2 regions of the Oryzomicrobium sp. genome follow, and region 1 is predicted to be linked to the other one. Evidence: predicted binding sites of a transcription regulator. Region 1 holds the regulator's gene; the other holds the start of a gene.
What was found. The regulator FliA, encoded in region 1, starts transcription of late flagellar genes. The targets are predictions, from matches to a motif close to CTAAAGTTNNNNNNNNNNNNGCCGNTA.
Positions count from the first base shown of each region.

Region 2: V7Z98_RS14615 (DUF5610 domain-containing protein) is a predicted target of FliA. The motif match lies at 1,961-1,987, and genes of this name have one in related genera.

Region 1 covers NZ_DAISLS010000012.1:28,665-42,887, forward strand. The annotation lists gene flhF (flagellar biosynthesis protein FlhF) at 1-587, shown strand, start outside; gene V7Z98_RS12720 (MinD/ParA family ATP-binding protein) at 580-1,467, shown strand; gene V7Z98_RS12725 (RNA polymerase sigma factor FliA) at 1,483-2,232, shown strand; gene V7Z98_RS12730 (flagellar motor protein) at 2,225-2,965, shown strand; gene motD (flagellar motor protein MotD) at 2,970-3,863, shown strand; gene V7Z98_RS12740 (flagella synthesis protein FlgN) at 3,996-4,493, opposite strand; gene flgM (flagellar biosynthesis anti-sigma factor FlgM) at 4,503-4,814, opposite strand; gene flgA (flagellar basal body P-ring formation chaperone FlgA) at 4,986-5,681, opposite strand; gene flgB (flagellar basal body rod protein FlgB) at 5,896-6,312, shown strand; gene flgC (flagellar basal body rod protein FlgC) at 6,348-6,755, shown strand; gene V7Z98_RS12765 (flagellar hook assembly protein FlgD) at 6,792-7,475, shown strand; gene flgE (flagellar hook protein FlgE) at 7,546-8,886, shown strand; gene flgF (flagellar basal-body rod protein FlgF) at 8,940-9,683, shown strand; gene flgG (flagellar basal-body rod protein FlgG) at 9,717-10,499, shown strand; gene V7Z98_RS12785 (flagellar basal body L-ring protein FlgH) at 10,530-11,213, shown strand; gene V7Z98_RS12790 (flagellar basal body P-ring protein FlgI) at 11,319-12,371, shown strand; gene flgJ (flagellar assembly peptidoglycan hydrolase FlgJ) at 12,385-13,440, shown strand; gene flgK (flagellar hook-associated protein FlgK) at 13,520-14,223, shown strand, end outside.
Region 2 covers NZ_DAISLS010000014.1:65,564-79,786, forward strand. The annotation lists gene V7Z98_RS14605 (PEP/pyruvate-binding domain-containing protein) at 1-1,188, opposite strand, end outside; gene V7Z98_RS14610 (TetR/AcrR family transcriptional regulator) at 1,185-1,835, opposite strand; gene V7Z98_RS14615 (DUF5610 domain-containing protein) at 2,033-2,704, shown strand; gene V7Z98_RS14620 (SAM-dependent methyltransferase) at 2,784-3,980, opposite strand; gene V7Z98_RS14625 (pseudouridine synthase) at 4,081-4,863, opposite strand; gene V7Z98_RS14630 (DUF3617 domain-containing protein) at 4,880-5,326, opposite strand; gene V7Z98_RS14635 (malate dehydrogenase) at 5,469-6,464, opposite strand; gene V7Z98_RS14640 (GntR family transcriptional regulator) at 6,748-7,485, shown strand; gene sdhC (succinate dehydrogenase, cytochrome b556 subunit) at 7,708-8,100, shown strand; gene sdhD (succinate dehydrogenase, hydrophobic membrane anchor protein) at 8,094-8,441, shown strand; gene sdhA (succinate dehydrogenase flavoprotein subunit) at 8,442-10,229, shown strand; gene V7Z98_RS14660 (succinate dehydrogenase iron-sulfur subunit) at 10,244-10,948, shown strand; gene V7Z98_RS14665 (FAD assembly factor SdhE) at 10,962-11,207, shown strand; gene gltA (citrate synthase) at 11,298-12,593, shown strand; gene V7Z98_RS14675 (2-oxoglutarate dehydrogenase E1 component) at 12,733-14,223, shown strand, end outside.

The DNA.
Region 1 (14,223 bases):
TGGCCCTGGTGACCACCGACGGCTACCGGATCGGCGCCCACGAGCAACTGCGCATCTACGGCCGTATCCTGGGGGTGTCGGTGCACCTGGTGCGCGACGCTTCCGACCTGCGCCAGACCCTGGCCGAGCTGTCCCACAAGCACATGGTGCTGATCGACACCATGGGCATGAGCCAGAAGGACAAGCACGTCCAGGAGCAGATCGCCATGCTGGTTTCCGGCGGTAGCGTGCGCCGCCTGCTGTTGCTGTCCGCCACCAGCAAGGGCGACACCCTGGACGACGTGATCCGCGCCTACCGGGGCGACCAGCCCGGCGACGGTCTGGCCGGGTGCATCCTGACCAAGGTGGACGAGGCGGCCAGCCTGGCCTCGGCCCTGGACACGGTGATCCGCCATGGCCTGTCGCTGCACTACGTTTCCAACGGCCAGCGGGTGCCGGAAGACCTGCACCTGCCCAACCGCACCTACCTGCTGCACCGCGCCTTCCGCGACGTGCCCGGCGATTCGCCCCACCGTTACGCAGGGCTCGAACCGACCCTGGTAATGGCCAATGCCGGCCTGCCCAGTTCCGGAGGCAGCCATGGCTGAGTTCTATGCCGACCAGGCGGCGGGGCTGCGCCGCATCTTCGGCCAGGAAACGGTGCGGGTGGTCAATTGCATCGCCGGCCGCACCGGCGTTGGCCGCAGCGTCGTCCTGGCCCAGTTGGCCGCCACCCTGGGGCGCCAGGGCCAGGAGGTGCTGATCCTCGACGAGAACGGCGAAAAATCGGTAGCCGCCTTGTTCGGCGCCATGCCCCGGGCCGATCTGCTCGATGTGCTGCGCGGCCGCTGTACCCTGGCCGAGGCGTTGCTGCCGGTGGCGCCGGGGGTGACCCTGCTGCCGGTGGCCCAGGCGATGCGCGCCATGGCCGCCGCCACGCCGGCCCAACAGCGGGCCCTGGCCGACACCTTGGCGGGTATCGATCGGCCGGTGGACGTGATCCTGGTGGACGGCGCCCCAACCCCGTCCGGCGTTTCCCCCCTGGGGCTGGCGGCGGGCGAGACCCTGGTGGTGGTGTCGGGCGACACCGCGGCCATCACCGAGGCCTATGCCCTGATCAAGCGCCTCAGCCAGTCCTACGGCCGGCGCCACTTCCGGGTGCTACTCAACAACATCCGCCTGCCCGAGGAAGCTGCCGCCATTTTCGATAACATGGCCCAGGTGGCGGCCAGCCGGCTCGGTGTGCGGGTGGACCTGGCCGCGACCCTGCCCCACGACGAGGCCCTGCGCCGGGCGGTGCGGTTGGCCCAGCCGGTGATCGCCGCCTATCCGGATAGCCCGGTGTCCTATGCTCTCAGGATGCTGGCGGCCGACCTGATGTCCTGGCCAGTGGCCGATTCTCAGGGGCCGGGGGGACTCGGACAGTTCACCCAACAGCTGTTACACTTGAGCCAACAAATAACGCCAACCGCTGTCCTTGCCGGATAGCCAGTACCAGAGCCGATGTATACCCCTGCCGGACAGCTTGATAGGGAGCAGCTGATCCAGCATTACGCCCCGCTCGTCAAACGCATCGCCCATCACCTGATGGCGCGCTTGCCGGCCAGCGTGTTGGTGGATGACCTGGTCCAGAATGGCATGATCGGTCTGCTGGACGCCATGACCCGCTTCGAAAGCGGCATGGGCGCCCAGTTCGAGACCTACGCCACCCAGCGCATCCGCGGTGCAATGCTGGACGGCTTGCGCGAAAACGACTGGTTGCCCCGGGGGCTGCGGCGCGAGCTGCGGCGCGTGGAGCAGGCGGTGCATCGGCTCGAGCATGCCAATGGCCGCCCGCCTACCGAGCAGGAACTGGCCGATTCCCTGGAAATGCCTCTGGCGGACTACCAGCGTCTGCTGCTCGACGCCCGGGGTCACCAGATTCTCTATTTCGAGGATTTCTCCGACGAAGAGGGCGAATCGTTTCTCGACCGCCATGCCGGCAGCGAAGACGATGATCCCTTGCGCCGGCTGGAGGATCAGGGGCTGCGCCAGACGCTGGTGGCAGGGATCGATGCTCTGCCCGAGCGCGAAAAACTGGTGATGGCCCTGTACTACGAAGAAGAGCTCAACCTGCGCGAGATCGGCGAAGTCCTCGGCGTGACCGAATCCCGGGTCTGCCAGCTGCACAGCCAGGCCATCGCCCGGCTGCGCGCCCGGGTGTTGGGCGAGGAGGGAAAAGTGAAGAAGACCAAGAAGGGGCGTCATGGATAAGATCAGCCTGATCGGCCTGGTGGTGGGCCTCACTGCCATCGTCGGAGGACAGATTTTCGAGGGGGGGCACATCGGCTCCCTGTTGCAGCCCACCGCCTTTGTCATCGTGATCGGCGGCACGCTCGGGGCCATCCTGCTGCAAAGCCCGTCGGCCACCTTCACCCGCGCCCTGCGCATGCTCAAGTGGGTGGTCCTGCCGCCCCAGGTGGAAACCAAGCGACTGATCGACCAGGTGGCCAATTGGAGCCAGATTTCCCGCCGCGAGGGCCTGCTGGCGCTGGAAGGTTTCATTGCCGCCCAGACCGATCCCTTTTACCGCAAGGGTCTGCAATTGCTGGTGGATGGCGCGGAGCCGGAACGCCTGCGGGAAGTGCTCGAGGTGGAGATCGGCGCCTACGAGAGCGATCTCAAGCAGGCCGCCAAGGTGTGGGAATCCGCCGGCGGTTATTCGCCCACCATCGGCATCCTTGGCGCGGTTATGGGCCTCATCCACGTCATGGAAAACCTGACCGATCCCTCCAAGCTGGGGGCGGGCATCGCCGTGGCCTTCGTCGCCACCATCTACGGCGTGGGGCTGGCCAACCTGGTGCTGATCCCCATGTCCAAGAAGCTGCTGGCCTACGCGGGCCGCCTGGTCACCGCCCGGGAAATGTTCGTGGACGGCCTGGTGGGCATCGCCAACGGCGACAACCCGCGCATCATCGAAGGCCGCATGCGCGGCTACCTGGGCTGATTTCATGGCGAAGCGTCGGCGCGGCCACGAGGACGAGCACGAGAACCTGGAGCGCTGGCTCGTCTCCTACGCCGACTTCATCACCCTGCTGTTCGCCTTCTTCGTGGTGATGTACGCCATTTCCTCGGTGAACGAAGGCAAGTACCGGGTGTTGTCCGATTCCCTGGTGTCGGCCTTCCGCAACGTGCAGATCGTCGGGGCCGGGCAGATGCAGGTGGTTACCACGCCTAATGCGGCGGTCAAGCAGATCGTGGTGCAGCAGGACCCCAAGAGCGAGGCGCGTCGCCAGGCCCAGCGCGAGAAGATGCGCAATGTGGCCCAGGACATCTTTCGCGTGTTGGCCCCCCTGGTGCGCCAGGGCAAGGTGCGCCTGGTGGAAACCGACAAGGGCGTGACCATCGAGATCGCCGACAGCGTCCTCTTCTCGCCCGGCCAGGCCCAGCTGGAAACGACCTCGGTCCAGGCCCTGCGCATGGTCGGCGAGGTGCTGGCGCCCACCGAATTCCCCATCGTGATCGAGGGGCATACCGACAACGTGCCCATCCGCACCTCCCAGTACCCCTCCAACTGGGAACTGTCGGCGGTGCGGGCCACCACGGTGCTGCGCCTGTTCGTCGATGCCGGAGTGTCGCCGCAGCGCCTCACCGCCATCGGCTACGGCGAGCACCGGCCGGTGGAAAGCAATGACAGCCTAGAAGGCCGGGCGCGCAACCGACGCGTCTCGATCCTGATCGAGTCGGCCATCCCGCTCGAACCGGAGGCGCCTCCCCTGGCACCGCCACCGGAGCAGCCCCAGGCCGCTGCCGCGGCAGGCCGTGGCGGTGTGGCCACTTCGCCTGCCGCCGCTTCGGCGGTGGGGGCCGCCCTGGGCGGAGGAGGGGGACAACCGGGGCGCTGAAATCGAGAGAATCCGGGGCGGTCGTAGGCCCCGGGGAGCAGCGCAAATGACAACGCCCTCGCAAGAGGGCGTTTCCGTTGGGGCATCTAGTATCGCCGCCGGTCGCTTGCGCTGCCGCCGTTCAGATCGAATTCAGACCGAGTCGATCAGGCGGCTGCCGGTGCCGGCCTGCTTCTGGCCGTCGGGACCATAGACACCGCTACCGGCCTGGTGCCGCTGGAGGAGCACCTGGAGGGCGCCGCTGGCCCCCTGCAGACGTTGGGAGATCAACTGGCCGTTGAGCCCATTCAATTCCTGGGCCTGGTGGGCGAGGGATTGCAGGCGTTCCCAGGCGGCGCGCATCTCCGCGGTACCGTGAGCTTCCAGGTAACCGTGGAAACCGGCGCGGTCATTGGTGAAGCCGGCGACCTGGAGCAGGTAGCGGCGTTCATCGGCGATGCGGTTGAGTTGCTGGACCAGGGGGGTCTTGGCGGCCACCAGGGCGTCCAGACTGTCGACCTGGCCGGCGGTGAGGGCGGCCTGCTCCTGTTGCAGCAAGGTGACGAACTGGCCGATGGCCGACTCCTCCTGACTCAGCAGGGTAGCGAATTCACCTGGTGTGGCGGCTGCGGGAGGCGTGGCAGTAGCCATTCGGACTGATCAGGCCTGACGGCCGGCCCGTTCCGGGCTGCCCTGGACCAGTTCCCGCGCGGTGGCGAGCAGGCGATCAGCAATGGCGCCGGAATTGATGGAGAAGCGGCCTTCGCTGATGGCCTGGCGGATGGCGGCCACCCGGCCGGCGTCGAAGGGGCTGTCGCTGCTGGCGGCCTCTTCACTGCGGGACAGGCTGACGCGCACATCCTCGCCGGACGGCGCTTCCTCGGTACGGGTTTGCTGCCGGACGCGCGCGTCGCCGGCAGCGTAGCTGCCGGTGGTACTGGCCGGTGGGGTGGCAGAGGGTGAGATTTTCACGATGGGCCTCTGAAATAGTTTCCTAGCAAATCCTTCTATCGGCACAACGGCGAGAAACTTGAGGCCCTTTGTTATGCCGTTTTGCAAATCGCATTGCCGGGCCCGGGCATCAAGCAGATGCATCCGCTTGAATTGTAGCCGATTTCACCCACAGCGGGCGGGAACGGGGCGTTAAAAGCTGACTTCGACGATCCCGCCGGCACGGGCGGTGCCGCTGACGGTCTGGCCATTGGCTGTGCGCACCTGGGCGGGTTGGCCTTCTGCTGCGTTCGACAGGGCGGTGCCCTCGGCGCTCACCGAGAAGCCGGCCCCCTGGGACACCAGCTTGACTGGTTGGCCCTGGCGCACCACCAGCGGTGCGATCAACTGGTCGGCCCGGATCGGCTGGCCGGCGGCGATGGCGTTGCGCAGGCTTTTGCCCACTAGTTGCCCGGTATCGGTGACTACCCCGGCCGGCAGGGTGGCCAGGTCGCCGCTGGCCAGGGCCACGTCGGCGGCCTGGAGGGGCTGGTTGGGGGCCAGGGGGCGGGCCGATACCAGGTAATTGCCCATCACGCTGACGGTGACCGGCACGAACACGGTCCAGCCGGCCGGCGCGTTGCAGCGCACGCCCACGGTGGAGCGCCCCCACAGCCGGGCGCCGTTGGGCAGGAAAGCCTCGACGGCAGGGCAGGGGGTGAGCTGGGTACGCGGGTCCAGGGTGCCGATGCTGCTGCTGACCCGGCCGGGCAACCCCTGGGTCTGGGTTGCCAGGAAGCGGTCCACCGCGTTGTACACCACGGCCTCCACCCCGTTGCCCTGGGCATGTCCCGGCAGGGATGCCAGGGTTAACAGGAAGACGAGCAGCGGGGCGAGCAGACGAGGCATGGGATCGGCATCGGAGTGGCGGGGCAGGGCTATTGTGCCCCAGGGGCGGGCCCCCGGCAAAACTTGCCGGATGGCATGGATAGGAGCGGCGCCGGCGGCATCGCCCGGGCCGTGACCCCGGCCCTGCACGGCGTTTCCCGGGGCTGGCGGAGCAAGAAGGGAGTTGGCATGAAATCCGCTAAGGAAAAGCCAGTCTTCTCCAGCGAGGTTTCCCGTGGTGGCCAGCAAACTCGATCAGCTCATCAACGTCCAGCGCCAGGCGCTCGGCGTGCGCTCCCAGCGCCAGCAGATCCTGGCGGCCAACATCGCCAACGCGGACACCCCCAACTACAAGGCCCGTGACATCGATTTCCAGTCGGTGTTCGCCGATGCGGTGGCCGGCAAGAGCCAGGATAGCGGCGTCGATCTGGCCCGCACCAACACTCGCCACCTGTCCGGCACCGGCAGCCCGTCGCCCTTCCCGGTGCTCTACCGCCGCGACGTGCAGTCGAGCGTGGACGGCAACACGGTGGACATGGACACCGAACGGGCCTCCTTCACCGACAACGCCCTGCACTACGAAGCTGCCGTGACCTTCATCTCCGGCCAGTTCCGCACCATGCAGTCGGCGATCCAGAGCAACAACGGCTGACCTTCGGCGCCCGCCAACGAACAGGAATAATCACCATGAGCATGTTGAGCGTCTTCAATATCGCCGGCAGCGCCTTGACCGCCCAGTCCATGCGCCTGAACACCGTGGCCAGCAACCTGGCCAACGCCGACTCCATGGTCTCGGCCAACGGCCAGCCCTACCGGGCCAAGCAGGTGGTGTTCGAAGCGGTGCCGATGGGCTCCACCCAGGCCTCCATGGGGGTCAAGGTGCAGCAGGTGGTGGAAAGCGCCGCCCCGGGCCGCCTGATCTACGACCCCCGCAGCCCGGCGGCCAACGCCGACGGCTACGTGACCATGCCCAACGTGGACGTGGTCGAGGAAATGACCAACATGATTTCCGCCTCCCGGTCCTACCAGACCAACGCGGAAGTCATGAATACCGCCAAGACTCTGCTGATGCGCACTCTCAATCTCGGCCAGTAAGCCGCGCATCCATACCCTGTTACGTAGGAGACCACCATGTCCACCGTCCAGTCCTCCACTGATCCCCTGGCTGCGTACAAAAGCGGCTCGTCGAGTTCGTCCGGGTCCAAGTCGTCCGGTTCCAGCACGACCGCTTCCGACATGCAGACCACGTTCCTCAAGCTGCTCACCACCCAGCTGCAGAACCAGGATCCGCTCAACCCCATGGACAACGCCCAGATGACGTCCCAGTTGGCTCAGATCAACACCGTCAGCGGCATCGAGAAGCTCAACACCACCATGGCGCAGATGATGTCGGCCTTCACGGATGCCCAGGGGGTGCAGAGCGCCGCCCTGCTCGGCAAGAACGTGCTGACCAGCGGCAACACCCTGGCGCTCGGCGAGAACGGTGGCCTGGCGGGGATCGAGCTGGGCAGCGCCGCCGACAAGGTGGTGGTCAACATCAAGGATTCCACCGGCCAGGTCGTGGCGACCGAGGAGCTGGGTGCCAACAGCGCCGGCAGCTTCGCCTTCATCTGGGACGGCAAGGGCGCCGACGGCACGGCGCTGCCCCAGGGCAGCTACACCTTCGACGTGACGGCCTCCAAGAGCGGCAGTGCCGTCAAGGCCACTGCGCTGCAACTTGGCACGGTAACTGCATTGGTTCGTACCAGTACCGGATTCAACCTGGATCTGGGCTCCCAGCAGGTGTCGTTCTCCGACGTCCGCCAGATTCTCTAAGCCCGCCGTCCATCCAGACCGGCAAAAAGCGCCGGCAGCCCGGTAAAAACGATCAGTCAGGAGTTAGAACATGGCATTCCAACAAGGCTTGAGTGGACTCGCCGCCTCGTCCAAGGCGCTGGATGTGATCGGCAACAACGTTGCCAACGCGAGCACGGTCGGCTTCAAGGCGGCAAACGCCCACTTCGCCGACGTCTATGCCAACGCCCTCAACGGGGGCGGCGCGATGCAGGTGGGCATCGGCACCTCGCTGGCGGCGGTGGTCCAGCAGTTCACCCAGGGCAACATCACCACCACCAACAACCCCCTGGACATCTCGATCAACGGCAACGGCTTCTTCCGCATGAGCCAGAACGGGGCCATCACCTACACCCGCAACGGCCAGTTCCACCTCGACAACAGCAACTACATCGTCAACGACCAGGGCTACAAACTGACCGGCTACCTGGCCGATGCCACCGGCAACATCGCCGCCACCACGCCCCAGGAAATCCAGATCAGCGCCACCGACCTGGCGCCGGTGGCCACCGGCGCCAGTACCGGCACCGGCTTCAAGGGCGTTCAGGCGGTGGTGAACCTGGATTCCCGCTCCCTCGTGCCGAGCACCGCCTGGGCTCCCACCGTGTCCCCGGGGCCGACCAACGGCCTGGCGACCGTCAGCGCCACGTCGTACACCTACTCGACTCCAGCCCAAATTTACGATTCCCTGGGTAATTCCCACACCATGACCTACTACTTCCGGCAGACGGCGACCCCCGGGCAGTGGCAGGTCTATGCCAACGTGGATGGTACCCAGTTCTCCAACGTGGACCTGGGGGCCGGTGCCGGCAACCCCATCACCCTCAATTTCGACACCAACGGCAAGCTCACTACCGCCATGCCGATTACGGGGGTGAGCGTGAACTTGGCCGGTATCACGGCTGACCTGACCGCCGCCGGAGTGAACAAGCCCAACGGTGCGACCACTCCCCTGGTGTTCGGCCTCGACTTTACCGGCACGACCCAGTACGGCAGCACCAGCGGTACCAATACCGTTACCTCTGATGGCTACAGCTCGGGCCGCCTGGTGGGCCTGTCGGTGGGTGCCGACGGCATCGTCCAGGGGCGCTACAGCAACGGCCAGGCCCGCAACCTGGCCCAGGTGGTGATGGCCAACTTCCAGAACCCCAACGGCCTCACCAGCCTGGGTAACAACCAGTGGGCCCAGACGTCCGCCTCCGGCCAGCCGGCCATTGGTACCCCCAACACCGGCAGCATGGGGGTGCTCCAGTCCAACTCGATCGAAGAATCGAACGTGGACCTGACCGGCGAACTGGTGGCCATGATCACTCAGCAGCGCAACTACCAGGCCAACGCCCAGACCATCAAGACCCAGGATTCGATCATGAACACCCTGGTCAACCTGCGCTGATCGCCGTTCTGACCTGTAACCCGTAGCCAACCTCACTGACCTGACCGGATTCCATGGATCGCCTCATCTACACGGCCATGAGCGGCGCCAAGCATGCCTTCCTGCGGCAGGCCGGCGTGGCCAACAACCTGGCGAACGCATCCACCGTGGGCTACCGCAGCCAGGATCACCAGTTCCGTGCCGTACAGGTGCAGGGCGAAGGGATGCCGACCCGGGCCTTCGTGGTGGATGCCTCGGTCAAGGACGTGTTCGATCAGGGCACCCTCAGCTACACCGGCCGCGCCCTTGACGTGGCCGTGCAGGGCCAGGGTTGGATCGCTGTCCAGGCGCCCAACGGCCAGGAGGTCTATACCCGGGCCGGCAACCTGCAGGTCAGCGCCAACGGCCAGTTGCAGACGCCGGACGGCTATCCGGTGCTCTCCCCCAGCGGCCCGATCGCGGTACCGCCGGACAACCGGGTGACCGTTGCCCCGGACGGCACGGTATCGGTGGTGCCCCAGTTCGGCACGCCCAACGTGACCGACTCGGTCAGCCAGATCAAGCTGGTGAATCCGGACCCCTCGACCCTGGAGCGGGGCGCCGACGGTTTCTTCCGCCTGAAGAACGGCCAGCCGGCCGATGCCGACCCGAACGTGCGTCTGGCGCCGGAAACCCTGGAAGGGAGCAACGTGAACGTGGTGGACAGCATGGTCACCCTGATCTCCCTGTCCCGGCAGTTCGAGATGCAGGTACAGATGTTGCAGAAAGCCGATACCAATGCCCGCAGCGCTGACCAGCTGCTCAGCCTCTCCAGCTGACCGGCGCGATGAATAACTAGGAAGAATGCACCGATGATCCGCTCACTCTGGATTGCACGGACCGGCCTGGATGCCCAGCAGACCCAGCTGGACGTGATTTCCAACAACCTGGCCAACGTCAGCACCAACGGCTTCAAGCGCTCCCGTGCGGTGTTCGAGGATCTGCTCTACCAGACCGTCCGCCAGCCCGGCGCCCAGTCGTCCCAGCAGACCCAGATTCCCTCCGGCCTGCAGATCGGTACTGGCGTGCGCCCCGTCTCCACCGCCCGCGTCTTCACCCAGGGCAACCTGCAGCAGACCGGCAACGCGATGGACGTGGCCATCAACGGCAACGGCTTCTTCCAGATCCTGATGCCGGACGGCACCATCGCCTATACCCGGGACGGTTCGTTTCAGCAGGACAACCAGGGCCAACTGGTCACCTCCAGCGGCTATCCCCTGCAGCCCAACATCACCATTCCCTCCAACGCCCTGACCCTGACCATCGGCAAGGACGGGGTAGTCAGCGTGACCTTGCCGGGCCAGACCAACGCCCAGCAGCTGGGCCAGATCCAATTGGCGGGCTTCATCAACCCGGGCGGCCTGCAGAGCGTCGGCGAGAACCTGTTCCAGGAAACCGCCGCCAGCGGCGCTCCCCAGCCCAACATTCCCGGCACCAACGGCCTGGGCAGCCTCAACCAGAATTACGTCGAGACCTCCAACGTGAACGTGGCCGAGGAGCTGGTGACGATGATCCAGACCCAGCGTGCCTACGAGATGAACACCAAGGTCATTTCCACCTCCGACGCGATGCTGGGCCGCCTGACCCAGTTGTAAGCCTGGATTGCAACGACAAGGACGAATGCCATGAACCTGCCCACCCTGCGCCGCGGCCTGCTGCTTGCCGCCGCCGGCGTCGCAGCCCTCCTGGCCGGCTGCGCCTCGGTGCCGCCCACCAACATCCACCAGCCGATGACGGCCCGGCCCCAGCCCAAGGCGGAAATTGTTGCCGCCAACGGCAGCATTTACCAGAACGCCAATTTCCGCCCCCTGTTCGAGGACCGGCGCGCCCGCTTCGTCGGCGACACCATCACCATCACCATCACCGAGAACACCAACGCCTCCACCAATCAGGCCACCAAGGCCACCCGCGACAGCAGCATCCAGGCGGCGGTGCCGACCCTGAACGGCCTGCCGGGCAAGAGTCTGATGGGCATGGGGCTCAATGCCACGTCCAATTCCGCGCTCAACGGCCAGGGGCAATCCAACAACACCAACGTGTTCTCCGGTACCATCACCGCCACGGTGATCGAGGTGTTGCCCAACGGCAACCTCCTGGTCTCCGGGGAGAAGCAGATTGCTATCGGCTCCCAGCAAGAATTCGTGCGGCTTTCCGGTGTCATCAACCCGCTCTTCGTCGGCACCAACAACACCGCTGCCTCGTCCCAGGTGGCCGATGCGCGGATTGAGTACAAGTCCACCGGCAGCATCAGCGAATCCCAGGTCATGGGCTGGCTGGCACGATTCTTCCTTAACGTATTGCCGTTCTAAGTCGACTCGTTGGGAGGGGCCATGCCCGGTCCTCGCAGGTTTTCCCGCCGCTTTGCGGCCCTTTCACGCCTTTCGTGCCTGGCCCTGGCCATTTTTGCCGCCGCCATGCCGGCCCACGCCGAACGCATCAAGGATCTGGCCACGGTCCAGGGTGTGCGTAACAACCAGCTGCTGGGCTACGGCCTGGTAGTCGGCCTGGACGGCAGCGGCGACCAGACCACCCAGACCCCGTTCACCGTGCAGAGCTTGACCAATCTGCTGTCCCAGCTGGGGGTCAATCTGCCGACCAACGGTCAGCCGCCCCAGTTGCGCAACGTGGCGGCGGTGATGGTCACCGCCAACTTGCCGCCCTACGCCAAGGCGGGCCAGCAGATCGACGTCACCGTTTCGTCCATGGGCAATGCCAAGAGCTTGCGCGGCGGCACTTTGCTGATGACACCGCTCAAGGGCGCCGACGGCCAAGTTTATGCCATGGCCCAGGGCAGCTTGGCTGTGGGCGGGGTGGGAGCCTCGGCCTCCGGGTCCAGCGCCCAGATCAACCACCTGTCTGCCGGGCGGATTCCCGCTGGCGCCACCGTGGAGCGGGAAGTACCGTCCGCCGTGGGGCAGGGCGGCTACGTCCACTACGAACTCAACACCGCCGATTTCGATACCGCACGGCGCATCGTCGATGCCATCAACCGGGAAGTCGGCCCCGTGGCCCAGGCCGTGGATGGCCGCCAGATTCGGGTGGCCGCCCCGGACGACCCCAACGCCCGCATCGCCTTCCTCGGCCGCATCGAGAACCTGGACGTGAAGCCGGCCATGCTGCCGGCCAAGGTCATCGTCAATTCCCGCACCGGCTCGGTGGTAATGAACCAGACCGTGCGCATCGACCCCTGCGCCGTGGCCCACGGCAACCTGTCGGTGGTGATCGGCACCCAGAACTCGGTGAGCCAGCCCAACGCCTTCTCCCAGGGGCAGACTGCCGGGGTGAGCAATTCGGATGTGCAGATCAAGCAGGACGGCACGGCCCTGATCAACCTCAAGGGCGGCGCCAATCTGGCCGACGTGGTGAAGGCGCTCAACACCCTGGGGGCCAAGCCCCAGGACATGCTGGCCATCCTCCAGGCCATGAAGGTGGCGGGAGCCCTGCGCGCTGAGCTGGAAATCATCTAAGGCCAGCGACGCCATGAAGGCATACGATCCGTCCACCCAGCAGCTCATCGGCGACCCGCGCACACTGCAGCAGCTGAAGAGCCAGGCCGCCAAGGACCCCAAGGCGGCCCTCAAGTCCACGGCCCAGCAGTTCGAAGCCCTGTTCCTGCAGCAGGTGCTGAAGAGCATGCGCGATACCCTGCCCAAGGACGGTCTGTTCGACAACGACACCACCCGGCTCTACACCAGCATGCTCGACCAGCAGCTGGCCCTGCGCCTGGCTAGCTCCGGCCAGGTCGGGCTGGCCAAGGTGATCGAGCAGCAACTCGGCCGCAACATGGGCGTTCCCCCGTCCGCCCTGGAGAACGGCGAGGCGGCCGATTCCGCTGCCACCGGCAAGGTGCCGACGCCGGCGCAATTGCTCGAATCCTTGCAATCCGGCGTGGACGGCGTCCAGGCCAATCCGGGATTGCAGACCAAGCTGGCGGCGGCCTTGCAGTCCCTGACCAACGAGCAGCAGCGCAGTCGGCTGCTGGCGGCAGACCGCACGGCAAATATTGCCACGACGGCACCGTCCACTTTGCCGGCCACGGCCCAGTCCGCGGCTGACGGCCGGGGCGATGCCAGCGCCCGGGATTTCGTCGCCCGCATCTGGCCCCATGCCGCCGAGGCGTCCCGGGCCACCGGGGTGCCCACCCATTTCCTGGTGGCCCATGCGGCCCTGGAGTCGGGCTGGGGCAAGGGCGAGATTCGCCGCGCCGACGGCTCGCCGTCCTTCAACCTGTTCGGCGTCAAGGCCGGCAAGGGCTGGCAGGGCGGCGCGGTGGAGGTCAATACCACCGAATATGTGGGCGGCCAGCCCCAGCAGGCCCGCGAAAAATTCCGTGCCTATTCTTCCTATGCGGAGGCATTTCGCGACTATGCGGCGCTGTTGCAGCGCCCCCGTTTTTCCGGGGCATTGAACGCTACCGATGGCACAAGTTTTGCTGCATCTCTGCAGCAAGCCGGATATGCCACCGATCCCATGTACGCGGACAAGCTCAACCGCATCATCAACGGTGCCACGCTGCGCCAGGCCCTCGCGGGCTAGCCTGCCACCGTTCTCGGTATCCGTCCGGCTCAACTTTTTCTGAATCTGGCCGTTACTCTAGGTCAGTCGGGAGTTTGCCATGACAGGTATCTTCAGCATCGGGCTGACCGGCATCAATGCCGCCCAGTACGGTCTTCTCACCACCTCGCACAACATCACCAACGCCAACACTGACGGCTACAACCGTCAGGCGATCTCGCAGGCGACCAATATCGCCCTGCCGACCGGCGCCGGCTTCGTCGGCCAGGGGACGCACGTGCAGACGGTGCAGCGGATGTACAACCAGTTCCTGTCCCAGCAGGTGATGCAGGCCCAGACTTCCGCCAACGAGTACAACACCTACTACAAGCAGGTTTCCCAGGTGGACAACCTGCTTGGCGACAGCAGCGCCGGCCTGTCCTCGGCGCTCCAGGGGTTCTCCTCCGGCGTCCAGCAGTTGGCTTCCAAGCCGGGCAACTCCACGGTGCTGTCCACCATGGTGGCCTCGGCCCAGACCCTGGCGAGCCGTTTCCAGACCATGGAAAACCAGCTCAATCAGCTCTACCAGGGGACCAACCAGCAGATCACGGACACGGTCAACAAGATCAACTCCTACGCCACCCAGATCGCCAAGCTCAACGAGAGCATCACCATGGCGCAGGCGTCCACCAACCAGCCGCCCAACGATCTGCTCGACCAGCGCGACCAGCTGATCTCCCAGTTGAACCAGGAAGTCCGGGTCACCACCGTGACCCAGAGCGATGGTTCCCTGTCGGTGCTGATCGGCTCCGGCCAGCAACTGGT
Region 2 (14,223 bases), on a different contig from region 1:
CTGCTTGGGCGTGATGCCGAAGCCGGCATAGCCTTCCCACTGCACCAGGGCGGCATTGATATAGAGCCGGCCGTCGAGGAGGGCGAAGCGCCGCGCGCCCGCCAGCAGGGGAAAGCCGGCGAGGCGATGGCCTTGTTCGAGCATGGTGTCCACCATGCCGCGCCAGTGGAACCAGTCCATGGCGTTCATGGGCAGGGGCGCCACGTCGCGGCTGTTGCCGTTGGTCCAGATGGCCGGCTGCCCGGCCAACTCCGGGTAGCAGTGCCAGGGCCGGGCGGTGACTGGGCGGGCCTGGGCGAGGTGGAAGCGCTCGCCGTCCCACACCCACTCGATGTCGAAACAGGGATCGGCGTAATCCAGGGCCTGAGCAGCATCGCGCAGCAAGCGGGCCAGTTCGACGGCGTGGGTATCGTCCAGCAGGGGGGCGGTATCGCTGCTCTCCGGCGGCAGCGTCTCGTGCCGGGTGCCGCCTCCGGGGGCCGGGACGACGCGGACGTTCTGCCGGGCGGGCTGGCGTTCGACGAGGATGAAGGCATCGTCGTCGCGCCGCTCTTCGAGGACGATCGTCTCGCCGTTCTCGCTACCGCCCACCAGGGCCTCGCCGAGGCCGCTCACCGCGTTGATCACGTAGCGGTCGTCCCGGCCGCTTCGCGGGTCGCAGGTGAAGGCGACGCCAGAAAGCCGGGCCGGGACAAGGGGCATCACCACGACCGCCATGGCGGCATCCGCATCGGCGATGCCCAGCCGTTGCCGGTAGGCGGCGGCATGGGCGGTCCACAGGGACGACCAGACGGCGGCGACGGCCCGGGCCAGGGCCGGGGCGCCGATCACGTTCAACTCGCTGCGGTGGATGCCGGCGAAGGACGCCTTTTGCGAATCTTCCTGGGGGGCCGAGGAGCGCACCGCCAGGGGCGTCCCTTCCCAGCCCCGCTTGCGCAGTTCGGCATCCAGGACGGCCAGCAGGGCGTCGGGGAGCGGCGGCGGGCGGGTGGCGTCGCGGGGCGCGCCGGTGAAGGCGTCAGCAAGAGCTGGGGCCGTGATGACGAAGCCGCCGGGCACCGGCAGGCCCAGTTGCAGGAGCTGGCCGAGTTGCCGTCCCTTGCCGCCGACCTGGGCGACCGGGGCCTCCGCGGCGGCGGCAAGATCCATCAGCGCGGCGATGGGGGATAGGGCAGGGGCGGCGTTCATGAGCGGACGTCCCCGGCGCAGCCGTCGAAAATCAAATCCACCATGGCATCCAGGGTGGCCTTGAGGTCGATCCCGGGAATCTGCAGCCAGCGCAGCAGGGCGCAGAGGTACATGAACTGGAGGGTATGGCCCAACTGCTCAGGCGATACGTCGCTGCGAATTTCGCCCCGGGCCTGACCGTCGGCGATGAAGCGGGCAAAGATCTGGTTCATGCCGCTGCGATCCTCCGGGCGGATCTCGGCGATGGGCTGGCTGAGGCGGTAGTGGATGTAGTGGGGCAGGTAGTCGCGCCCCCGCTCCGAGTAATCGGCGGAAAGGTGCAGGAACCGGCGCAACCGGGTGCGGGCTCCCAGGTCCGCGGGCAGGGCGGCGAGCAGGGTCGGAAGCTCCCGGGCCAGGTCCGCGTGCATGCGGGCCTTGACCAGGGCCTCCTTGACCGGGAAATGGTTGTACAGGGTGCCCTTGGCCACGTCGGCGGTGGCGGCGATCTGTTCCATGGTCACCTGGTCGTAGCCGTGGCTGGCGAACAGTTCGAAGGCAACCCGGACCAAGTGTTCGGCGGTCTGTTGGCGCTTGCGGGAACGGCGGCCGTCGGCCGAGGGCGTGTCGACGAGGGAGGGGGCTTGGGGTGAAGGTTCGGGGCGCATGGCGGCTGAAAATTTTGAACGACGTAAAAAATTATACGGCGTTCACTAATTTTTGCGCAACCACTGCGTAGGCGAGTCTGGGCGTGGCGTCGGTGTGGCGGCTGGAAAGGCCAAGAAGGATTTGGCTCAAGTTTTTTCAATAAATACCGATATATAGGAAACGGCCCGCGTTGGGTCTCATGACAAAGGAGAATGCCATGACGATTTCCTCCCTCGCCGGCAATGGTGCTGCTGCGATTCCTCAGGCTTCCCAGACGGGTAACGGCAATACCAGTGCAGCATCGGGCGCATCCACCGCGCCGGCCCAATCCCCGGGCGCCGGCGCGCGCAGTCAGTTGAACGTGCAGATCCTGAAAGCCTCCCTGGAAGTATCGATCCAGGCCGGCGACAATTCCCAGGCCGCCCTGTTCAGCGCCGCCATCGACAAGATCAACAGCGTACTGGCACCGGACCTGGGGCCCGATGCGGTACAGGCCGCCATGAGCCAGGACAACTCGCCGGAGGCCACGGCGGGGCGCATCGTCAGCCTGTCCACTGCCTTTTTCGACGCCTACGCCGCCAAGCATCCCAACCAGGACCCGGAAACCCTGGCACGCGATTTCGTAGACCTGATCCGGGGCGGCTTCGAGAAGGGCTTCGGCGAAGCCCGGGATCTGCTCAAGGGGCTGGGGGTGTTCAACGGCGATGTCGAGAGCGGCATCATGAAAACCTACGATCTGGTACACAAGGGGCTGGACGATTTCCTCACCGCCAAACTGGCCCTGCTGTCGGGCAATGGCAGTGGGTCGGGTAGCGGCGGCAATGCCTCAGAGACAACGGGCGGCGCCGCAAGCGGCGGCAGCGATAAGCCGGCGCTGGCAGCGTCCTAACCGCCAGGCGGCACGTCCGCCGTTGCGGTAAAACAAAACGGAGCATCGTGTATCGATGCTCCGTTTGTTTTGGGGCGCCTCAGCCTTCGTACATCCAGCGGCGGGTCAGGGGCAGGGGGCTGGGGTGGCCGTAGGGGGTGGCCAGAATCTGGTGGATGGCCATCCAGCCGTGGCGGAAGCCGTGGGCGCAGCCGGCCAGGTAGACGCGCCAGATGCGGTAGCGCTTTTCCCCGGCGAGGCGGCGGATTTCCTCGCCGTTGGCCTCGAAGCGCCGGGTCCAGTGATCCAGGGTGAGGGCATAGTGACGGCGCAGGTTTTCCACGTCGGCCGCTTCCAGTCCCGCCGCCTCAAGCTCGCGCAGGGCCAGGGAAATGTGGGGCAGCTCGCCATTGGGAAAAACGTAGCGGTCGATGAAGCGGCCGCCGCCCCAGGGGGTTTCACCGGAGCCCGGGTCGGTGGAGGTGATGCCGTGGTTGAGCACCACGCCGTCGTCGTTGAGCAGCTTGCGCAGGGTACCGAAGTAGCCGCGCAGGTTTTTCAGCCCTACGTGCTCGAACATGCCGACGCTGGTGATGCGGTCGAACTTGCCCGCCACGTCCCGGTAGTCGGTGAGAATCACTTCGCAGCGGTCGGCCACGCCGGCCTGGGCGATGCGCTCCCGGGCCAGTTCGTACTGGTGCTGGGACAGGGTGATGCCCACCGCCTTGGCGCCATACTTCTGCACCGCCCGCAGCACCAGGGCGCCCCAGCCGCAGCCTACGTCCAGCAGGCGGTCGCCGGGGCGCAGGCGGATCTTGGTCAGGATGTGGTCGAGCTTGGCGATCTGGGCCGCTTCCAGGGTGTCGTCGGGGGCGGTGAAATACCCGCAGGAATAGACCATTTCCCGGTCCAGCCAGAGCCGGTAGAAATCGTTGGAGACATCGTAGTGGTAGGCGATGGAGTCCGCATCCACCTTGCGCGAGTGGCGCACCGCATGGTGGATGCGGCCGTAGCGGCCGCGGGGGGCGAGGGCGTGGCTGGCGAGCCGGGTGGCGCCGTCGATCAGGGCGTGCAGCGGACCTTCCACGTCGATGTGGCCTTCCACGTAGGCTTCCCCCAGCCGGTCCAGGCTGGGGCGCAGCAGGCGGGTCAGGCCGGTGCTGTCGCGGATGTGCAGGGTGACGGCCGGATTGCTGCCCAGGGCGAAGCGGGTGCCGTCCCAGAGCGCGATGGCCAGCGGCAGGTCATGGCGGGCCAGGCGTTGGACGAAGTCGGGTAGTCGGTTGCGCCAGAACATGCTCTTCCTCCCAGGGCTGCGGAAGCGCATCGGCCCAGGGCGCCGAGTGCCTTCCCAAAAACCCTAAGACGTCGCCGGCGGTGGGGAAGTTGCAGCGGCGTCAGCCCTCGGTGCGGGGAGGGTGCCAGGCTTCGGGCAGGGCGTCGTTCCAGCCCCAGCGTGCCACCAGGGCGGCAAAATCGCCGGAAAGGGGGGCGCGCAGGACCAGGGGATGGCCGCTGAATGGGTGGATGAAGCGGGTTTCGACGCAGTGCAGGAGCAGGCGGTGGGCGCCGAAGTGTTCCTGGATCATGCGGTTGTGTCGGCCTTTGCCGTAGCGGGAATCGCCGATGATCGGGTGGGCGATGTGCTTCATGTGCCGGCGCAGCTGGTGCCGCCGACCGGTGAGAGGGGCGAGGGCCACCAGGGCGTAACGGCTGGTGGGGTAGCGGTCCACCGCGATGGGCAGCTCGATGGCTGCCAGCCGCCGATAGCGGGTGACGGCGTCCTGGCTGGCGCTGGCGGCCTGGCCGTGCTCGGCGTTGCGCCCCAGTTCGGGCGGGCCGTCGTCGCCGTCGTCCTGGCGACTGAGGGGATGGTCGATTTCGCCGGATTCCTCCGGATGGCCGCGCACCACCGCCAAGTAGGTCTTTTCCGCGTCCTGGCGGGCGAAGGCCTCGCCCAGGGCGCGGCAGTCCTCGGGGGAGAAAGCGAACAGCAGGATCCCCGAGGTGCCTTTGTCCAGGCGGTGCACCGGCCAGACCTTGCGGCCGAGCTGGTCGCGCAGCAATTGGACGGCGAAGCGGGTCTCGTGGAAATCGAGGAAGCTGCGGTGGGTGAGCAGGCCGGGGGGTTTGTCGATGGCGACCAGGTGCTCGTCCTGGTGGAGGATGGTCAGGCGCATCGGTCTGCGGCTATGTTCAGCAACCGCCCAGGCGGCGGCCGCTCAGGTGCTGCTGGATCTCGCCCATGCCCTGGATGGCCGGGGTGAAGCGCATGCGGCTTTCCAGCTCGAACCGGTCGGCACTGAACGTGCCAGAGGCTGAGCCGGCCATGGCCTGGCCGCCGCTGGTGCACGCCATGTCGTAAGAAAAAGTGCCGGCGCCGTTGCGGGCGTTGCTCACCTTGCAGGGATTCTTTGCGTCGCCAGGTGCGAGGTGCCGATGCTCGGCGATGTCCTTGGCGCTCAGGCAGCGCTGAAAGGTCTGGGCCGGCAGGTGGCCTGGAGCGCCGGGCATGGTCATCTCGACGTTGAATTCCCATAACCCAGGCTGCACATTCGGCTCGGCCGTCCCGGCGATGGCGGGCGGCGCCAGCAGGAGCATGGTGAGGCAGGCAAGGGAAACGATGCGGCGGGCGAGGGGCATGGCGGTCTCCGCTGGTGGGAGGTCGGATCGGTGGGGCCGGGGCGAGGCGGCATTGTACGCTCGGCGTGGCTGCTGCCTGGTACGGCCGACAACAAAAAAGCCGCCGGAAAACCGGCGGCTTTTCATGCGGCGACAGGCAGTCTTACTTGAGCATGTCGGCCACGGCGGCGCGCTCGCCTTCGAGCTCGTCGAGGGTCTTCTGGATCTTTTCCTTGGAGTAGGCGTCGATTTCCAGGCCGTCGATGACCTTGAAGGAACCGCCCTTGCACTCGCAGGGGAAGCCGAACACCACGCCTTCGGGGATGCCGTAGCTGTTGCCGGCGGGAGCGGGTACGCCCATGGTGACCCAGTCTTCGGAGCCGAGGGCCCAGTCGTGCATGTGGTCGATGGCGGCGTTGGCGGCGGAGGCGGCGGAGGACAGGCCGCGGGCGTCGATGATGGCGGCGCCGCGCTTGCCGACGGTGGGCAGGAACACGTCGTTGTTCCAGACAGCGTCGTTCACCAGGGCCTTGACGTTATCGCCGTTGGAGGTGGCGAAACGGTAGTCGGCGTACATGGTGGGGGAGTGGTTGCCCCAGACCACCATCTGCTTGAAGGAGGACACCGGGCGGCCGGTCTTGGCGGACAGCTGGGACAGGGCGCGGTTGTGGTCCAGGCGCAGCATGCCGTGGTAGTTGTTCGGGTTGGTGCGGCCGACCTTGATGGCGGCGGCGCGGGCGATGTAGGCGTTGGTGTTGCAGGGGTTGCCCACCACCAGGACCTTCACGTTCTCGTTGGCGTTCTCGGCGATGGCCTTGCCCTGGACGGTGAAGATGGCACCGTTGGCGGTCAGCAGATCGGCGCGCTCCATGCCGGGGCCGCGGGGGCGAGCGCCCACCAGCAGGCAGTAGTCGGCGTCCTTGAAGGCCACGTTCGGATCGTCGGTGGCGACCACACCGGCGAGCAGCGGGAAGGCACAGTCTTCCAGTTCCATGATCACGCCCTGGACGGCCTTCTGGGCCTGGGGCAGGTCGAGGAGTTGAAGAATGACGGGTTGGTCCTTACCGAGCATTTCGCCGCTGGCGATGCGGAACAGCAGGCTGTAGCCGATCTGGCCGGCGGCGCCAGTGACGGCGACGCGAACGGGGGCTTTGGACATGGTGCGACTCCTGTTAAGGCTGTCTATAAAAAAATGCTGCGTGGCGATTGCTGCATCCCTGGCCGGCAGGCGTGTTGCTGTGGGCGCGGGCGGGGCATGGGGGAGGGCAATTGTGCCCTTCCTGGCGTCGCCCGTCGACCCATGGGCGGTCGGGGTTCGTGAGCAGGGGGATATTAGGAATTAAGTGCTGATAAGTCAATGACCTATCATATGTCTTATATAAGATGTAAGAATAAAGTTTTAGAATAGACGTTCCCGACAATTTATGTTCAAATACCCGCCCATGAATCGTACGCCCACCGCGTCTCCGACCTTCTCGCCGCTCTACCGGCAGATCAAGGAGCTGATGATGAAGAGCCTGGAGGCCGGAGAATGGCAGCCGGGCGATGCCATCCCCAGTGAAACCGAACTGGCGGCCCGCTTCAATGTCAGCCAGGGGACCGTGCGCAAGGCCATCGACGAGATGGCCGCCGAAAACCTCCTGATCCGGCGCCAGGGCAAGGGCACTTTTGTTGCCACCCACGCCGATCCTCGCGCCTTCTTCCGTTTCCTTCGCCTGGTGCCCATCGACGGTGGCTTGCAGCCCCACGACAGCGAGCCTCTCGACTGCATCCGCGTCAAGGCCGGCGTCGACGCCGCCCGGGTGCTCGACCTGGAGCATGGCGCGCCGGTCACCATCGTGCACCGCTTGCTGCGCTTCGAGGGCGAGCCGGTGGTGGTGGATGAAATTTATCTGCCGGGCGAACTGTTCCCCGATCTTACCCTGGACGTACTCAAGTCCAGCGACAAATCCCTCTACAGCCTGTTCGAGTCCCGCTACGGCGTGCGCATGCTGCGCGCCGAGGAGCGCATTCGCGCCGTCGCCGCCGAGCGCGGCGTGGCGGAGCGGCTCCAGGTGCCGGAGGGCAGCCCCTTGCTGCTGGTCGAGCGCGTTACCTATACCTATGGCAACAAGCCGGTGGAATGGCGGCGCGGTTTCTACTCGACCCAGAAGCACGTCTACCTCAATGAACTGAGCTGAACGGGTGCGATGGCTAGCCGTCAGGACAGAGGTTTTCGGGGAAGGATATAATTTTCAGCTTGCCCGGCCCGGAAGGGGCGGGCGGGGTCCGCTGTTTCAGCGGGGAGTCTGCAACAAGAAGTAGCAGTAGCGCAGTAAGCGGGTCGGGCGGTCTGACCCGGAAGTGCCGGATGTTCCGGGGCTTCAAGATTCGGCCGCACTTAGTTTGAGGGATGAAGATACATGGCTGAGCTCACCATGAAGAAGAAACGTCCAAAGAACTTGGACCTCCTGACGATCAAGCAGCCTTTGCCGGCTGTCCTGTCGATTCTCCACCGCGTCAGCGGCGCAGGCCTGTTCCTGTTCCTGCCGGTGCTGCTGTGGCTGCTCCAGAGCAGCCTGGCTTCGCCCGAGTCCTTCGCCATGGTGAAGGGGCTGGCCGGCAACATCGTTGTCAAGGTCATCCTGCTCGGCCTGCTGTGGGCCTACTGCCATCACTTCTGCGCCGGTATCCGTTACCTGCTGCTCGACGGTCATATCGGCATCGAAAAAGAAGCCGCCCGCATGACCGCCAAGATTTCCTTTGCCGTCAGCCTGCTGGCGACGGTCATCCTGGGGGGGCTGCTGCTGTGGTAAATCGTATTGTTGTCGGGGCCGGCTACGGCCTGCGTGACTGGATCGCCCAGCGCGCCACCGCGGTCATCATGGCCGTCTACACCGTCATCCTGCTGGCGGCGGTCGTCGCCAACGGCGGCAGCACCTATGAAGCCTGGCACGGCCTGTTCGCCTCCGGCTTCATGAAATTCGCCACCTTCCTGGCGCTGCTTTCCCTCTTCTACCACGCCTGGATCGGCGTGCGCGACATCTTCATGGACTACATCAAGCCCACCGGCCTGCGCCTCGGCCTGATGGTTGTCGTGATCGCCGCCCTGGTTGGCTATGCCGGCTGGGCCGCCCAGATTCTGTGGAGACTGTAAGTGAATATTCCCGTTCATAAGTACGATGCGGTGATCGTCGGCGCCGGCGGCGCCGGTCTGCGCGCCGCCATCCAGCTGTCCGAAGCCGGTCTCAAGACCGCCGTGCTGTCCAAGGTCTTCCCGACCCGTTCCCACACTGTGGCCGCCCAGGGCGGCGTGGCCGCCTCCCTCGGCAACTCCGAGGAAGATCACTGGCACTGGCACATGTACGACACCGTCAAGGGGTCGGACTGGCTGGGCGACCAGGACGCCATCGAATTCATGTGCCGCAAGGCCAATGAAGTGGTGGTCGAGCTCGAACACTACGGCATGCCCTTCGACCGTCTGGACAACGGCAAGATCTACCAGCGCCCCTTCGGTGGCCACATGTCCAACTTCGGCGAGCGCCCCGTGCGCCGTTCCTGTGCCGCGGCCGACCGTACCGGTCACGCCATGCTGCACGCCATGTATCAGCGCAACGTCAAGGCCAACACCCAGTTCTTCGTGGAATGGATGGCCCTGGACCTGATCCGCGACGTGGACGGCACCGTGCTGGGCGTGACCGCTATGGAGATGGAAACCGGCGAGATCCACATCTTCCACGCCAAGGCCACCCTGTTCGCCACCGGCGGCGCCGGCCGCATCTTCCACAGCTCCACCAACGCCTTCATCAACACCGGTGACGGCCTCGGCATGGCGGCCCGCGCCGGCATCCCGCTCGAGGACATGGAGTTCTGGCAGTTCCACCCGACCGGCGTGGCCGGTGCCGGCGTGCTGATCACCGAAGGGGTGCGCGGCGAAGGCGGCATCCTGCGTAACTCCTCCGGCGAGCGCTTCATGGAACGCTACGCCCCGAACGCCAAGGACCTGGCGTCCCGCGACGTGGTGTCCCGCGCCATGGCCACCGAGATCAAGGAAGGCCGCGGCTGTGGTCCCAACAAGGACTACGTGCTGCTCGACATCACTCACCTGGAACCGGCCACCATCATGAAGCGCCTGCCTGGCATTCGTGAAATCGCCATCCAGTTCGCCGGCGTGGATCCGATCAAGACCCCGATCCCGGTGGTGCCGACCTGTCACTACCAGATGGGCGGTATCCCCACCAACTACTCCGGTCGCGTCGTGATCCCCCAGGGCGGCGACTATAACGTCCCCGTGACGGGCTTCTACGCCGCCGGCGAATGCGCCTGCGCCTCGGTGCACGGCGCCAACCGCCTCGGCACCAACTCCCTGCTCGACCTGCTGGTGTTCGGCAAGTCCTCCGGCGAGACCATGGTCGACGACATCAAGGCCATGCCCGCCTCGCACCGCGAGCTGCCCAAGGACGCCGCCGACCTGTCCCTGGCCCGTATCGCCCGCCTCGACGGCCAGAAGTCCGGCGAGAACGTGCATGAAGTCCGTCTGGCCATGCAGCGCACCATGCAGGGCCACGCCGGCGTGTTCCGCTTCAAGAACCTGCTGGCCGAGGGCGTGGAGATGATTTCCCAGGTCGAAGAGCGCGTGAAGCGCACCGAGATCAAGGACAAGTCCCAGGTCTGGAACACCGCCCGCACCGAAGCGCTGGAGCTGGAGAACCTCATCGAAGTGGCCAAGGCCACCATGGTGTCCGCCAACGGCCGTACCGAATCCCGTGGCGCCCACGTGCGCGACGATGCGGTGGATACTCCCGAGCATCCCGATGGCCGCAACGACCAGGAATGGCTCAAGCACACCCTGTGGTTCCGCGACGGCAACCGTCTCGACTACAAGCCGGTGAACATGAAGCCCCTGACGGTCGAGACGATCGCCCTGAAGAAGCGCGCCTACTAAGGAGTTCCAGATAAATGGCTACCGTGAAGTTTTCTATCTACCGCTACGATCCGGACAAGGACGACAAGCCGTACATGCAGGATATTTCGGTCGAGCTGGAGCCCACCGACCGCAAGCTGCTGGACGCCATGGTCAAGCTGAAGGCCAAGGATGATTCCCTGGCATTCCGCCGCTCCTGCCGCGAAGGCGTGTGCGGGTCCGACGCCATGAACATCAACGGCAAGAACGGCCTGGCCTGCCTGACCGACATGGACAGCCTGGCCCAGCCGATCGTGCTGCGTCCGCTGCCGGGCCTGCCGGTGGTGCGCGACCTGATCGTGGACATGACCCAGTTCTTCAAGCAGTACCACTCGATCAAGCCGTACCTGATCAACAACGATCCGGCACCGGAACGCGAGCGGCTGCAATCCCCCGAAGACCGGGAAGAGCTCAACGGGCTGTACGAGTGCATCCTGTGCGCCTGCTGCTCGACCTCCTGCCCGTCCTTCTGGTGGAACCCGGACAAGTTCGTCGGTCCCGCCGGCCTGCTGGCGGCCTACCGCTTCCTGGCCGATACCCGCGACCAGGCGACCAACGAGCGTCTCGACAACCTCGAAGACCCGTACCGCCTGTTCCGTTGCCACTCCATCATGAACTGCGTCGATGTCTGCCCGAAGGGTCTCAACCCGACCAAGGCCATCGGCAAGATCAAGGACATGATGGTTCGCCGCGCGGTCTGATCGGACGAATTCCGTGAGTCTTACGCAAGAGGAACTGAATCGCCTGCGCTGGCGTTGCGTGCGCCGGGGCCTGCTCGAAGTGGATATCACGCTGGAAAAATTTCTCGACGAGAAGTTCTCCAGCCTGAACGACGAGCAGGTCCAGGTGTTCGTGGAGCTGGCAGACATGGACGATCACGAGCTCTGGGGGCTGATCAACGGCACCCTGGAGCCGGCAACACCGCAAGAGGCCGAAGTACTGGCCATGTTGCGCAAGTAGGGATCAGGCGGAAGAGGCCGGCGCCGCGCCTAGGCAAGGCGCTGGCTCCTTCGCAGGGTGCAGTGCAGACTTCCTAACAGGGACAGAAACATGAGCGAACGCAAGGCTATTCTCACGATCGAAGGCAAGGACCCGGTCGAATTCCCCATCATGTCGCCGACCCACGGCAACGACACGATCGACATTCGCACCCTCGGTGGCAAAACCGGGCTGTTCACCTACGACTCCGGTTTCCTTTCCACCGCCAGCTGCAAGTCCACGATCACCTACATCGACGGTGACAAGGGCGAACTGCTGTACCGTGGCTTTCCCATCGAGCAACTGGCCGAGCAGTGCAACTTCCTGGAAGTCGCCTACCTGCTGAAGAACGGCGAACTGCCCAACAAGAAGCAAAAAGAATCCTTCGAAGAGACCATCAAGCAGCACACGATGGTGCACGAGCAACTGGCCAAGTTCTACAGCGGCTTCCGCCGCGACGCCCACCCGATGGCCGTGATGGTCGGCGTGGTCGGTGCCCTGTCCGCCTTCTACCACGACGCTGCGGACTTCTCCGACGCCGAGCACCGCAACATCAGCTTCAACCGCCTGATCGCCAAGCTGCCCACCATCGTGGCCATGGCGTACAAGTACAACACCGGGCAGCCTTTCATGTACCCGCGCAACGACCTGGGGTACACCGCCAACTTCATGCACATGATGTTCGGCACCCCCTGCGAAGAGTACAAGCCGAACCCCGTGCTGGTCCGCGCCCTGGACATCATCTTCACCCTGCACGCCGACCACGAGCAGAACGCCTCCACCTCCACGGTGCGTCTGGCCGGCTCCTCCGGCGCCAACCCCTTCGCCTGTATCGCCGCCGGCATCGCCTGCCTGTGGGGCCCGGCCCACGGTGGCGCCAACGAGGCCTGCCTGAACATGCTGGAAGAGATCGGTGACGTGTCCCGCGTGCCCGAGTTCATCGCCCGCGCCAAGGACAAGAACGACTCCTTCAAGCTGATGGGCTTCGGTCACCGCGTGTACAAGAACTTCGACCCGCGCGCCAAGCTGATGCGCAAGGTGTGCAACGATGTTCTGAAGGAACTCGGCCTGGAGAACGACCGCCTGTTCAAGCTGGCCATGGAACTGGAAAAGATCGCCCTGGAAGATCCGTACTTCGTCGAGAAGAAGCTCTACCCGAACGTGGACTTCTACTCCGGCATCGTGCAGAAGGCCCTCGGCATCCCGACCTCCATGTTCACCTGCATCTTCGCCCTGGCCCGCACCGTGGGCTGGATGACCCAGTGGGAAGAGATGATCACGGACCCCGAGTACAAGATCGGCCGGCCGCGCCAACTGTACGTCGGCGCCGCCAAGCGCGACGTCGTGCCGCTGGACAAGCGTGCATAAGTAAAGGGAAAGGGGCGCCCGTCGCCCCTTTTTCACAACATACTGCCCAGTATCCCCCGTGGCGTGTCGCCGCGAGGATGGATGTCCGGGACAGGTAAGCAACACTCAAGCAAGACAGACGCACACCAAGGTGATCGCCATGATGATGGAGATGTTTGGCAATTCCTACCTCTTCGGCGGCAACGCGCCGTTCGTTGAGGAACTCTACGAAAACTACCTGGAGAATCCGGGTTCCGTGCCCGACGAGTGGCGCGACTACTTCGACAAGCTGGTGCAGATGCCCGGGTTCGCCACCCGCGACGTGCCCCACGCGCCGGTGGTGGCCGCCTTCGCCGAACTGGCCAAGCAGAGCTACCAGCGCCCTGCGACCGCCCAGGCGGACGACAAGAAGCAGGTTGCCGCGCTGCAGCTGATCAACGCCTACCGCTTCCTCGGCAACCGCTGGGCCCAGCTCGATCCGCTCAAGCGCCACGACCGTCCCGAAACCCCGGAATTGGAGCCGGCCTACCACGGCTTCACCGAGGGCGACCTGAACCAGACCTTCAACAGCGGCTCCTTCGCCGCCGTGGGCGACCAGGCCACCCTGAAGGACATTCTCGATGCGGCCAAGGAGACCTACTGCTCCTCCGTCGGCGTCGAGTATATGCACCTCACCGCCACCCAGGAAAAGCGCTGGATTCAGGCGCGTCTGGAGCCGATCCGCGGCAAGGGCAAGTATTCCGCCGAGGACAAGAAGCGCTTCCTGGAGCGCCTGACCGCGGCCGAGACCCTGGAACGCTATCTGCACACCCGCTACGTCGGCCAGAAGCGCTTCTCCCTGGAAGGCGGCGACAGCCTGATCGTGGCCATGGACGAGCTGCTCAACGTGGGTGGTTCCAAGGGTGTCGAGGAAATCGTCATCGGCATGGCCCACCGCGGCCGCCTCAACGTGCTGGTGAACACCCTGGGCAAGGCTCCTTCCATGCTCTTCGCCGAGTTCGAAGGCAAGAAGGCCTCCGATCTCTCCTCCGGCGACGTGAAGTACCACAACGGCTTCTCGTCCGACGTGGGCACCCCGGGCGGCCCGGTCCACCTGACCCTGGCCTTCAACCCGTCCCACCTGGAAATCGTGAACCCGGTGGTCGAGGGCTCCGTCTATGCCCGCCAGCGCCGCCGCGGCGCCGAAGGCAAGGCCAAGGTCGTGCCGGTGCTGATTCACGGCGATGCCGCCGTGGCCGGCCAGGGCGTGAACCAGGAGATGCTCAACTTCTCCCAGACCCGCGGTTACGGCACGGGCGGCACGGTGCACATCATCGTGAACAACCAGATCGGCTTTACCACCTCCGATCCCCGCGACCTGCGCTCCTCCCTGTACTGCACCGACGTGTTCAAGATGGTCGAATCCCCCATCTTCCACGTCAATGGCGACGACCCCGAAGCCGTGGCCCTGGTGACCCAGCTGGCCCTGGAATTCCGTCAGGAATTCAAGAAGGACGTGGTCATCGACATCATCTGCTTCCGCAAGCTCGGCCACAACGAGCAGGACGAGCCGATGGTGACCCAGCCCCTGATGTACAAGAAGGTTCAGGCGCACCCCGGCACCCGCAAGCTGTACGCCGAGAAGCTGCAGACCCAGGGCGTCATCGCCGAG